DNA from 4 places in the Undibacterium sp. FT79W genome. Region 1 is predicted to be linked to each of the others. Evidence: predicted binding sites of a transcription regulator. Region 1 holds the regulator's gene; each other region holds the start of a gene.
The links. Region 1 encodes sigma-54, which starts transcription at its own class of promoters, with help from an activator protein. Its sites were predicted from a motif close to TGGCANGNAANCTGCTTT; they were not measured.

Region 1 (3,196 bases):
TGCGCGTTGCTGGTCTCCAGCATGGACAGTAATGCCGGTAACTCGGACGTCGGAATATAGACGTCGGCGAGGCCTGCATACAAGGCATCTGTGGCGGCGATGATGTCGCCAGTCAGACCGAGATAAGTACCGATTTCACCCGGTGTTCGCGACAGGAAATAACTGCCGCCGACATCAGGAAATAAGCCGATGTTCACTTCCGGCATCGCCATTTTTGTACGCTCGGTAACGATGCGCAGACGGCAATTTTCACCTGCTTGCGCAATGCCCATACCGCCACCCATCACCACACCATTCATCAGCGCGATGTAGGGTTTGGGGTAAAAATGTATCAAATGATTTAACGCATATTCTTCGGTAAAAAAATCTTCAAGCAGGGCGCTGTCACCGCTCGGTGTGGCTGTGCCGACATCATAAAAAAAACGGATGTCGCCACCGGCACAAAATGCTTTTTCACTACTGCTGTGAATGAATACTGCACGGATCGTTGTATCGTCTCGCCATGCCAATAAAGTGGCGGTGAGTGCGCGCACCATCTCCAGTGATAAGGAGTTCAATGCTTTGGGGCGGTCGAGAGTGATGTAGCCGATCTGATTTTTAACGGAAGTGATTACGTATTCGCTCATGTAGATACCATTAACATAGTCGTGACAGGGCATTCATTTTATTCCTGTTTGCACATCGTCAGTACGACAAAAATAACAAAAAACAGATAACAAAAAAGGACGCTGTTGGCGTCCTTGTTTTGGAGTCCCGTTAAGCGCGGGGTTGGCGATTATGCCGATGCAGGATCGGGGATATGTTTGATCGCATCGCGATCGTGACCCTGGACTTTATCTTTATGTTTTATCACCTGACGATCCAGTTTATCAATCAGTGTGTCAATGGCTGCGTACAAATCATGCGCCAGACTTTCAACATGAATATCTTTACCGCTGATATGCAGGTCAATGTCGGCTTTGTGCCGTTTCTCTTTTTCGCTCAGTTTGTCGACGGTCAGCGTGACGGTAATGTCAATGACCTGATCAAAGTGGCGCCGGATGCGTTCCAGCTTGGTATGTACATATTCACGAATGGCAGGAGTGACTTCGACGTGATGTCCACTGATGGTGAGATTCATACTGTGCTCCTATAGTGATATTACTTGCTATTAACGATAAGCTCATTTCGTTTTTACTGCGTTGAGCTAAATCATATATAGCAATTCAAACCGTGATTACAAGGACGTCTTACAAAGATTTACGCAAACTCACTGGCGGAATTTTCAGGGCTTCACGGTATTTGGCAACGGTCCGTCGGGCTATTACCATGCCCTGTTCGCCCAGCATGTCTGCAATTTTGCTATCAGAGAGTGGGCTTTTCTGGTCTTCTGCTCCTATCAACTGCTTGATGAGTGCACGTATCGCTGTGGAAGATGCTTCACCCCCTGTTTCCGTCGCGACATGGCTGCCGAAAAAATATTTCAACTCAAACATACCATGCGGGGTCAGCATGTATTTCTGGGTCGTCACACGAGAAATAGTGCTCTCGTGTAGACCTAGTGTATCAGCTATTTCGCGCAAAACAAGGGGGCGCATCGCGACTGCACCATGCGTAAAAAAGTTACGTTGTCTTTCAACTATCGCTTGCGATACACGCAAAATAGTATCGAAACGCTGACGCATATTTTTGATCAGCCAGCGTGCTTCCTGTAACTGCGTTCCCAGTCCTGCTTCGCCACGGTTTTGCCGCATGATATTGGCGTACATACTACTGACGCGCAGTTTCGGCATCACATCCTGATTCAGTAAAACTTGCCAGCCATTACCACTTTTTTTGACGATCACATCAGGCACTGCATAGTCGGAACTGCTGGTGGCAAATGTGATGCCGGGACGTGGTTCACACTGTCGTATGACTGCTTGTGCTTCGCGTAAATCTTCGTCGTCGCAGCCGAATATTTTTTTTAATTTAGTGAAGTCTCGCTGTGCAAATAAAGTCAGCTGAGTCTCTACCACGGCCAGTGCAAGACGACGGGTGACAAAAGGAATTTTTGGCAGACGCCTGACCTGTAGCGCCAGACATTCTGATAAATTTCTGGCACCGACACCGGGCGGATCGAAACTCTGCAGCATCTTCAGCGCAAACGATAATTCATCTTCTTCAATCAACAACTCTATCGGCAGACCGGCATGAATTTCTTCCAGACTTTCTGTCAGATAGCCGTTGTCATCCAGGGTGTCGATGATCAGTTCCAGCAACGCGCGATCACGCGGTTCCCTGAGCGTCAGACGCATCTGTTCGAGCAAGTATTCGCGTAAGCTGATGTGCGCCGCTTCCAGTTGCGGACGTCCTTCATCCTCGTCACTGTTAGATGCACCGGAAGGCGCGTCGTTAAAACTCCATTCTTCCTCGTTAGCGCTGACGCTGTCGTTGACTGGTACATCGGCGTCGGCTGTCGCTTCTTGCGGCGTATTGTTGTCAGCCTGAGCGGCGCTTTCCATGCCTGCATCCGGTGTCGTACTTGTGTTATTGATCGCACCGTCCGCCAGTAAGCGAACCGCATTGTCCATAGGATCGTCGACACGCTCCAGCATAGGATTTTCTATCAGCAGTGTTTCCAGCTCCTGATGCAGTTCCAGCGTTGACAGTTGCAACAGCCGTATTGATTGCTGCAGTTGAGGCGTCAGTGCAAGATGCTGAGAAGTACGTAGTTGCAGGCTTTGTTTCATAATGCGTCCCGTTACATCCGGAAATGTTCTCCGAGATAGACGCGTCGCACGGACTCATTCTGAATGATATCGTCGGGTTTGCCGCTGGCTAATACCGAGCCTTGATTGATGATGTAGGCGTGGTCGCAAATGCCGAGTGTCTCGCGCACATTATGATCTGTGATTAACACGCCGATGCCGCGTTCTTTGAGGAAGCGGACAATCCGTTGAATCTCAATGACGGCGATAGGATCAACACCGGCAAAAGGTTCATCGAGCAGAACAAAGCGCGGGTTCGTCGCGAGTGCACGCGCAATCTCAACCCGGCGCCGTTCACCGCCCGATAACGCAAGCGCCTGACTGTCACGGATTTTTTCTATCTGCAGATCGGTCAGCAAACTATCCAGACGTTGCCGGATTTTTTTCTCAGACAAAAATTTTCCTTCTTTGTCTCTTTGCAGTTCGAGCACGGCGCGGATATTTTCTTCCACCGTCAACTTGCGAAA
Region 2 (3,196 bases), on a different contig from region 1:
GAAGTCAGTTCAGGCCAGTCTGTTACTGGAACCCACCGGAAAAAATACCGCACCGGCATTGACGCTGGCGGCGCTTGAAGCCACGGCCAACGGCGATGATCCCGTCTTGGTGGTGACGCCGGCAGATCAGACCATACAGGATGATGCCGCGTTCACCAACGCATTACAGCAGAGCGTGCGTGCCGCCAGCGATGGCGCGATCATTATTTTAGGCATTACGCCTGATCGCCCTGAAACTGGCTACGGCTATATCCGCAGAACCGGGCAGGCAGCATCGTTTGGCGAATCTGCAGTCGCGCAGTTTGCTGAAAAGCCGGATGCCGCGACGGCGCAGCAATATCTGGACAGCGGCGAGTACCTTTGGAACAGCGGCATGTTTGTGCTCAGAGCCAGCACCTGGCTCAAAGCGCTGGCGCAATTCCGGCCTGATATTGCTGAGTCATCCAGATTATCCTGGTCGGAAAAAAACAGTGATGCTCAATTCATCCGCCCCGACGCGGCCGCTTTTGTCAAGATTCCTGCAGACTCTATCGATTATGCCGTGATGGAAAAATGCCCGGGGTCAGCTTTTGACATACGCATGATTCCGCTGGCCGCCGGTTGGAACGATCTCGGCGCGTGGGACGCGGTCTGGCAGGTCGGCAAACAGGATGCGCAAGCCAATGTGACCTATGGCGACGTGATGCAGACCAATTCCAGTAATAGCCTGATTTATTCGTCCAGCCGCCTGGTCAGCACCGTCGGCATTGATCATCTGGTGGTCGTCGAAACGCCGGATGCCGTGCTGGTGGCCGATCGTCGTCAGAGTCAGGATGTGAAGGCGATCGTGGCGCAATTAACGCAGCAGGGGCGGCAGGAACATACTTTACATCGCAAGGTGTATCGCCCATGGGGCTGGTATGACAGCATTGATGAAGAGGAACGCTTCAAGGTCAAACGCATACAGGTCAAGCCCGGTGCCAGCCTGAGTCTGCAAAAGCATCATCACCGCGCGGAACACTGGGTCGTGGTCAGAGGAACCGCGGAAGTTACTTGCGGCGATAAAGTCATGCTGCTGACGGAAAATCAATCGACTTATATTCCGCTCGGTGAGGTGCACCGGCTGGCGAATCCGGGCGCGATACCGCTGGAAATCATCGAAGTGCAGTCCGGCAGTTATCTGGGTGAGGACGATATCGTCCGTTTTGAAGACACCTATGGCCGTACGAAGTAAATGCGGCGCCAGGCAAGCACAATTCTTTTGATGTATGTCATGGCAATGACACAATTTCTTGGTATGATTCATCTCAGTTACTGTACATACAACTGATATGTATGACGGTAACAAGGTGTGCCGGATCAGCAGATAGCGGGTTGGCCACCGTCCAGAACAAGGGTACGGAGACTGAACAGACAGTCTCCGTATTTTTTTTTGCGCGCTGCTTTTATTCATTGCGCACAATGCGAATGCAGGGCTGCACCGAAAAAGACAGAAAGCGCATCGCGTTTCAGATTCAGATGCTTTTCGCCCCGTTCTGGTTCAGGCAGATGCCTGTCTGCCCGAATCACGCACAGATCTGAAATCACAACTGCGTCCGCACTGAGACCTTATGGGGCATTCGCGCCGCAAATTATCTCAAGCTGGCGCACCCCGCACAGCGACAGAGCCTCGCCAGGCCGAAAAAACGCCTCCGCAAGCGCTAAATATACTCCCCCCCAGTATGTAAAGCAGCCCAATATTCATAAGGAGATAAGGCTGTTTTCTGCATATACTCCCCCAAATTCTCTCTATTTCAGGATGCGCTGGCAGATTTTTCAGGCTTTTTGCGAACGTGGCACGCTATCTGCTCATAGGCTGGTGAAGCTTGCAGTTTCTTTGTTACCCACCACCTTCAGGAGAAATCATGACACGTCGTACGGTTTTGAAAGCAACAGCAATTGGCGCAATGGCGCTCGCTACATCGGGCTGGATGGCTCAGGCATTCGCAGCAGATACGATCAAGGTTGGCATTTTGCATTCCCTCTCAGGAACGATGGCGATTTCCGAAACGTCGCTGAAAGACGTGGCGCTGATGACGATTGATGAAATCAATGCCAAAGGCGGCGTCATGGGTAAAAAACTGGAAGCCGTCGTTGTTGATCCTGCATCCAACTGGCCTTTGTTTGCTGAGAAAGCGCGACAGTTAGTGTCGCAGGATAAAGTGTCGGTGGTGTTTGGTTGCTGGACATCGGTATCACGCAAATCGGTGTTGCCAGTCTTTAAAGAATTGAACAGCCTGCTGTTTTACCCTGTGCAATATGAAGGCGAAGAGCTGGAGAAAAACGTGTTTTACACCGGCGCTGCACCGAATCAGCAAGCGATACCGGCGACAGAATATCTGATGTCGAAAGAGGGCGGCGCGGCAAAACGTTTCGTGTTGCTGGGCACGGATTATGTCTATCCACGCACGACCAACAAAATCCTGCGCGCTTTCCTGCATAGCAAAGGCGTGAAAGACAGCGATATCGATGAAGTCTACACACCGTTTGGTCATTCTGACTACCAGACCATCGTTGCGAATATCAAGAAATTTTCTGCCGGTGGCAAGACAGCCGTGATCTCGACGATTAATGGCGATTCGAATGTGCCGTTTTACAAAGAGCTTGGTAATGCCGGTCTGAAAGCGACCGATGTGCCTGTCGTTGCGTTCTCGGTTGGTGAAGAAGAATTGCGCGGCGTCGATACCAAACCACTGGTCGGTCATCTGGCCGCATGGAATTACTTTGAGTCTGTGAAAAATCCGGTGAATGCCGAGTTCATCAAAAAATGGAAGGCGTATGCGGTCGCGAAAAAATTGCCGAATGCTGCCACCGTGGTGACGAATGACCCGATGGAAGCAACCTACGTTGGCATTTATATGTGGAAGCAAGCGGTGGAAAAAGCCAAATCCACGGATACCGATAAAGTGATCGCAGCGATGGGCGGGCAGACTTTCAAAGCGCCATCCGGCTTTGAACTGACCATGGACGCTACGAATCATCATCTGCATAAACCCGTCATGATCGGTGAGATTAAAGCAGACGGCCAGTTCAGCGTCGTCTACAAAACCAAAGCGCCTATCCGTGCGCAACCATGGAGCCCGTATATCAAGGGCAATGAAGGTAAGCAAAAGCTGTAAGCAGCGCTGCAGTTTTCTCCTTGCGTGAGCCTTCCTGGTGTTTTCCCGACTGACCAGGT
Region 3 (3,196 bases), on a different contig from region 1:
CTCAGTATTGATGCGGACATCAGCCATATTCGGGCCTGTAAGCGGCATCAATACTGAGACAATCAGCGTAGTCTGCCGATGTAGGTCTGATCGACGATGGAGTTCTGGTCGAGTGCCGGTAATTTTGTCGGGTCAGCAGATGTGACTGCGGCGGCGACCAGATTTGCCGATACGGCAGGTGTTGCTGCCACTGGCGTTTTGGGGCGTATTTTTAAACCTTCGAGTTTCTTGATCAGCGGTGTCGGTTCGGTAGCGACAAACAGACCATGTTCGCCAAAATAAATTTCTTCCAGCTTGAGGCAGATGTCATGCAGGTCGGTGTTTGGTAATTCCAAAGCCAGATCGAGAATATAGCGGCAATAAACAGGGTCGATGCGCATGTATTCGATATCGATCACCCTCTCATTCTGGCGCCGCAAAATGACATGCATACGCGCCATCAGAGAGAATGCGAGGTTGTCAGACATAACTGCACTCATAATACATGCTCCCCATGTAGTTCCAGATCGAGACCTTCTCTTTCCTGTTCCGGTGTCACACGCAAGCCAGTGAGCAGACGCACAATACCAAGAATCACCGCTGTCATGGCACCCGAATAAATGATCGTGACTGCTACCCCAAATGCCTGATTGCTCAGACTGCCTTCGACACCGCCAATACTTTTGAGTGCAAACACGCCCGTGAGCAGCGCACCAACAATGCCGCCTATCGCATGCACGCCGAACACATCCAGAGAGTCATCGTAGCGACCCATTGCTTTGAGCGACGTTGCACCCCAATAGCAAGCAACACCGGCCACCGCGCCGATCACGAATGCCCCGGTCACATCGACAAAACCTGAGGCAGGAGTAATCGCGACCAGGCCAGCAACAGCGCCGGAAACAATGCCAAGGACAGATGGCTTACCACGGCGCAGCCATTCTACGCACATCCAGGCCATGGCAGACACTGCGGCTGCCAATTGCGTCACCAGCATCGCGTAACCTGCACGTCCATCTGCTGCGCCAGCAGAGCCGGCATTAAAGCCGAACCAGCCTACCCATAACAACGCTGCGCCGATGACTGTCAGTACCAGATTATGAGGTGGCATCGGTTCTTTACCGAAACCACTGCGCGGGCCGATGATCAGCGCTGCGACCAGTCCTGATACACCGGCATTAATATGGACAACCGTACCACCGGCAAAATCGAGCACGCCACGCGCTGCCAGCCAGCCCGTCGGTTCCCACACCCAGTGAGCTACAGGAACATAGACGATCAGTGACCAGAGCGTGATGAACAACAGAAAAGCAGAAAATTTCATTCTTTCAGCAAAGGCACCGGTAATCAGGGCTGGCGTGATGATCGCAAAGGTCATCTGAAACATCATGAACACACTTTCCGGTATCGTCGTGGCGATATGGTGCACTGTCAGCTGACCAGCATCTTTCAGAAATACCATGCCGTGCAACAGCAGCCGGTCAAGGCTACCCAGATACGGCGTGGCTGGCGTGAATACCAGGCTGTAACCGAGAACGACCCAGATAATCGTGACGATACAGGTGGTGGTGACGCTATGAGCGACGGTTGCCAGCGCATTTTTTTTGCGGACCATGCCGGCATAAAACAAAGCCAGACCTGGAATGGTCATCAGCAGTACCAGCGCCGTTGACGTCAGCATCCAGGCGGTATCCCCTGCGCTGATGGTCGTTGCATTGACGAGCGTCGGCATTGTCATCGGTGCCGGTGGTAAGGATGCTGTTACTGCCGTCGTTGGCTTTACCAATGGTACTGAGGGGATGGTGATTTCAGTGCTGCTGCCAGATGCAGGGGCCGGATCGTCGGTCTGTCCGGAGGCTGGTGCTGAGCCCAGACAAAACAGCAACCCGAACAGTATGAAAGGTGTTGACAGAGAACGTATTTTCATCAGAGATCCTTAGTCTAAAATCATCGTGAATTGCCATTACCGTGTGTGCAGTGCAGCATAATTCATGCCATATAGCTATTGTTGCGGCTGCGCAGGAGGATAGACTTGGATCGGTGTGAGGAGGGGCGGTGATTGGGCTTAGCTAGTCGATACGGATTTTTGTTGGCGTGTTTTTGCACCAAATCAAGACAAGTTGGGAATAAAACGGCGCATCTTCATATTGGCTGGATAGTACTTATAAAAAACGCCAGTGCTCTTCTGACTATGACGTCAGGAGAGCACTGGCGTTTAGCGTTGAATCAGGCTTACTTATTCAGGCTGTGCGTCAGGTAAGGTGATCTTGTTATCGGTACTGAACTGGTAATCACGGAACACATGTTCGGCACTGAGGATCTGGTAAGTACCATCCGGCAATTTGCGCGTGGTGTCTTTGAGGCGATACGTGGTCTGACCGCAAGTCCAGCAATTGAAGTTACGCATGTGGGTGCACAGGCAGGTCTTGTCCATAACCGAGATTTTTTTTGCATCAGGGTGTAGCGCCACTTCGCGGTTGTACGAAGTGATGTAAGCACAATTTCCGTTCGCATCCAGCAGATAGCCGTAGGACTCACAACCTGGACGAATGCCATCGCCAATCGCTGGCGTATTTTTCAGCATGCGCATAGGGTAGCCGGTCGGCGAAATATGATTGACTTCAATATCATCTTCGCTGGCTTTGAAGTATTCCTGTTTGACACTATCCGGCAAACCGCATTCTTTCGTCACTGTGAAACGGGTTGCCACCTGTACGCCGGAGGCACCGTTTTCGAGGAAAGAAACCGCATCGCTGCCAGTGAAAATGCCGCCCGCCGCAATGATAGGAATATCCAGTTGTTCTGCTTTCAGATACTCAGACACCTCGGTCACAATCGTCTGTAAATCGAATGTGGCCCAGTCATCACCGAAACCCAGATGACCACCCGCCAACGGGCCTTCGACGATCACGTAGTCAGGCAGACGGTTTAATTTTGCATTCTTACGCAGAAATAATTGCAGCGCGCGGACTGACGAGACGATGATGCCAAGCTTGGCTTCACGGAAACGCGGGTGATCCGCCATCAGACCGAAGGAACTCAGATGCAGACCAGCGCTCAGCGTGATGCCATCAATGCCGCCATCCAGTGCTGCTTCCAGACGCACTTTCAGCGTTTCACGCGGGCCGTTCATGGTCAGTTTTTCCATGCAGTTCACAAAGATCATGCCCGAGCCTTGCTTGGCTTCCATGGTGCGACCAATGTGCAGACGTGTCGC
Region 4 (3,196 bases), on a different contig from region 1:
AAGCACAGGCCGGTGGCGATCCTGAAGCGCCCGTCAAAGTACATGATGTTTTGATGCAACAAGCAGCACCGTTTGATGCGCCGCCACAAAAATTGATGGATCTGGCATGGCGCTTCAATAATGTTCAATGGGGCAATGACGGGCTGGCGCTGGTGACAGAAAGCTGGTGGAAAACCCGTGACACCCGCATTTGGCGTATTCGTCCCGGCGTCGCCGACAGCAAACCCGAACTCTTGTTTGCCCGTAAATCAGAAGACCAGTATGCCCATCCGGGGCAGCCCGTGATGACGCAAAATCAGTACGGCCGCGCGGTGCTGCGCGTGGCACCGGATGGCAAGTCGATTTTCATGACCGGCAATGGTGCCAGCCCGGATGGAGATCGCCCGTTTCTGGATCGGTTTGATCTGACCAGCAAGCAAGCGGTGCGCATGTTCCGCTCGCAGGCGCCGTATTACGAAGAAGTGCTTGGTTTGTTGAACGATAAAGGCACCAGCATCGTCACCAGCCGCGAATCGAACGAGGAACGCCCTAATTATTTTGTCCGCGATCTGGCACACAATGAGGCCGCACGGGCGCTGACCCAGTTTCCGCATCCTTTGCCACAATTCAAAGGAGTTAAAAAGCAGCAACTGCGCTATGAACGCGAAGATGGCGTTGATCTGACCGCAACCCTGTATTTGCCGCCAGGCTATGACCCGAAACGCGATGGTCCGCGCCCCATGATTATGTGGGCTTATCCGCGTGAATTTAAAACGGCGGAGGCCGCAGGTCAGGTGAACGGTTCGCCGTATAAATTCAACCGGATTTCCTATAACGGCCCGCAAGTCATGCTGGCGCGTGGTTACACCGTGCTGGATGGCCCGACCATGCCGATTATCGGTGAAGGCAAGAAAGAGCCGAATGACACTTACCTTGAACAGCTGAAAATGAGTGCCGAAGCCGCGATCGATGAAGTCGTGCGACTCGGTGTTGCCGACCGCAACCGGATCGCGATCGGTGGTCACAGCTATGGTGCGTTCATGACGGCTAATCTGCTGACGCACACGCGTTTGTTCCGCGCCGGTATTGCCCGTTCCGGTGCCTACAATCGCACCCTGACGCCGTTTGGTTTTCAGTCAGAAGAGCGCAATTTCTGGCAGGCGCGCAAGACGTATCAGGAAATGTCACCGTTCAATTTCGCCAACCAGATCAAAGACCCGATACTCTTTATTCACGGTGAACAAGACAACAACCCCGGCACTTTCCCTATCCAAAGTGAACGTATGTATCAGGCTTTGCAAGGTCTGGGTGCGGTGACGCGTCTGGTGATGTTGCCGAATGAGAGTCACAGCTACCGCGCGCGGGAATCTGTGCTGCACATGTTGTGGGAACAGGATCGCTGGCTGGAAACCTATGTAAAAAATGCGAAAGGCGAAGCCGGAGAGAAGGACTGAATATCTGCGAAAGAGGGTGCCTGATGATGCGTGGATTGCACGGCACCCGCATCGCCGGATGTGGCTTTTTCCGCCTTTTTCCTCTTACTTAATGTTTTACATTAAAGTTTTGCATTAAGATGCAAATTGCTTTTATCTTGTCAGGTTTTCTATGCTTAAAGCCGTTATTCTGGACGCGAATGCGATTGCCCGCAATTTACTGACTTCCGTACTCAATAACGGCGGCCATGAAGTGATTGCTGACGCTAACCTCGCACCAGCCAGCCTTGCACGCGTGATCCGGCTCAGACCGCAAATTGTTTGCATCGATCTTGGCGAAACAAATGAAGCTGGATGGGCCATCATCACCCAGCTACGCACCGAGCTGCCAAAGTCGCTGCTGTTTCTGGTGTCGTCCGGAATTAACGCGGGGTTGATTCAGGATGCGCAGCAGCGCGGTGTGCATGGTTTTATCGTGAAACCTTTCAACTCCGTCGCGGTTCTGACTTCTATCCGCAACACCATCGTCCGCATTGCCAAACAACAGCGTGCGAATGCAGAAGCCGCCAGCAACGGTGGCGCTGAATCGGCCTGAATCCGCGTGAATCGTTTCATCCGGTACGACACCTGTTTTATCCGCCCTGATCTGCATTCGTCGCATGCTCACGCAATGCGATGACGTCCGCGTAGACTGCCTTCGTCTGTGAAAGGGAAGATCATGTCAGCCACATCTGCAATCGATATGCTGCCATCGGTAAATGAAGAAATATTGCCACCGGAAGTTTCAGCCAGAAGCGAATCCTGGCTGACCCGTGCGCGCAATTATCCGGTGTTTTCACGCACCTGGTATCGCTATCGCGCACGCGCCTGGATGGGTACGCTGATTCCCGCGCTGCTGTTGATTTTTCTGATCGATGCTGCGCGCGGTGCCGACTGGCGTACCTTCTTTGTCGTCTGGATACCGCTGTCTCTTGCCGGTACCACGATGCATCTTGGTGGTGCTGCGCTGGCGGTCTGGGTGCGACAACGCGGCTACGCAGAAAAAAAAGAATGGCGTTGTCTGATCACGGTCTTATGTGCCGGATTATTGTGCAGTCTATTGCTATTTTTTGCAGCGAGGCAGGCGACACAGCAATTATTGCATTACGAGGCACCGATGCTGACCGCGCTGAAATTGCATTATTCTGGTTCGCCGGATCCTGCAAAAACAACCGCGGCCACGCCTGCGGAAAACTGGTTATCTGAATTCAAAGCCGGATTTGAGCAGGGCTTTCAGGATGGCAAACAAAACCGCGCACCACATTCTCCTGATATGTCAGGCGCGGATTTCTGGAAAGGTTTTTATATCGGTTTGGTATTGTCTTCCGTCTGTATTTACCTCAGCGGAGGTTACGATCTCTGGCTGTTTTCTCGCCAGCGCAATATGTTGAAAGTCGCACAGAGTAAGCGCGCATCAGAACAGGCGCAGGCGATGCAAAGAGAAACCGAATTACGCTTGTCGGTATTGGCCGCGCAGGTGGAACCGCATTTTCTGTTTAATACATTGGCCGGTGTGCGTTCGGCGATCAGTACTGAGCCAGTGCGGGCTGTGGCGATTGTCGATCATCTGGTCGATTATCTGCGCGCGACCATACCGCAGATGCGCGACGACGGCGGCTCGGTGCAGTCACGTTTAAGCAAACAACTTGACGCAGTGCATGCGTATCTGAGCCTGATGCAGGCGCGCATTCCACGCCTGAGTTTCAGTGTCGAGTCACAGATTGCTGACGCCTCAGTGCCGCCGC

Region 2: urtA (urea ABC transporter substrate-binding protein) is a predicted target of sigma-54. The motif match lies at 1,813-1,830, and genes of this name have one in related genera.
Region 3: H8K38_RS05600 (ammonium transporter) is a predicted target of sigma-54. The motif match lies at 1,959-1,976, and genes of this name have one in related genera.
Region 4: H8K38_RS06750 (ANTAR domain-containing response regulator) is a predicted target of sigma-54. The motif match lies at 1,549-1,566, and genes of this name have one in related genera.

The regions. Positions count from the first base shown of each region.
Region 1 covers NZ_JACOGB010000005.1:51,709-54,904, forward strand. The annotation lists gene H8K38_RS09925 (enoyl-CoA hydratase/isomerase family protein) at 1-626, opposite strand, end outside; gene hpf (ribosome hibernation-promoting factor, HPF/YfiA family) at 776-1,120, opposite strand; gene H8K38_RS09935 (RNA polymerase factor sigma-54) at 1,230-2,711, opposite strand; gene lptB (LPS export ABC transporter ATP-binding protein) at 2,723-3,196, opposite strand, start outside.
Region 2 covers NZ_JACOGB010000008.1:152,466-155,661, forward strand. The annotation lists gene H8K38_RS15525 (mannose-1-phosphate guanylyltransferase/mannose-6-phosphate isomerase) at 1-1,213, shown strand, start outside; gene urtA (urea ABC transporter substrate-binding protein) at 1,884-3,137, shown strand.
Region 3 covers NZ_JACOGB010000003.1:28,835-32,030, reverse strand. The annotation lists gene H8K38_RS05605 (hypothetical protein) at 63-467, opposite strand; gene H8K38_RS05600 (ammonium transporter) at 476-1,906, opposite strand; gene H8K38_RS05595 (nitronate monooxygenase) at 2,216-3,196, opposite strand, start outside.
Region 4 covers NZ_JACOGB010000003.1:286,418-289,613, reverse strand. The annotation lists gene H8K38_RS06755 (prolyl oligopeptidase family serine peptidase) at 1-1,433, shown strand, start outside; gene H8K38_RS06750 (ANTAR domain-containing response regulator) at 1,585-2,007, shown strand; gene H8K38_RS06745 (sensor histidine kinase) at 2,131-3,196, shown strand, end outside.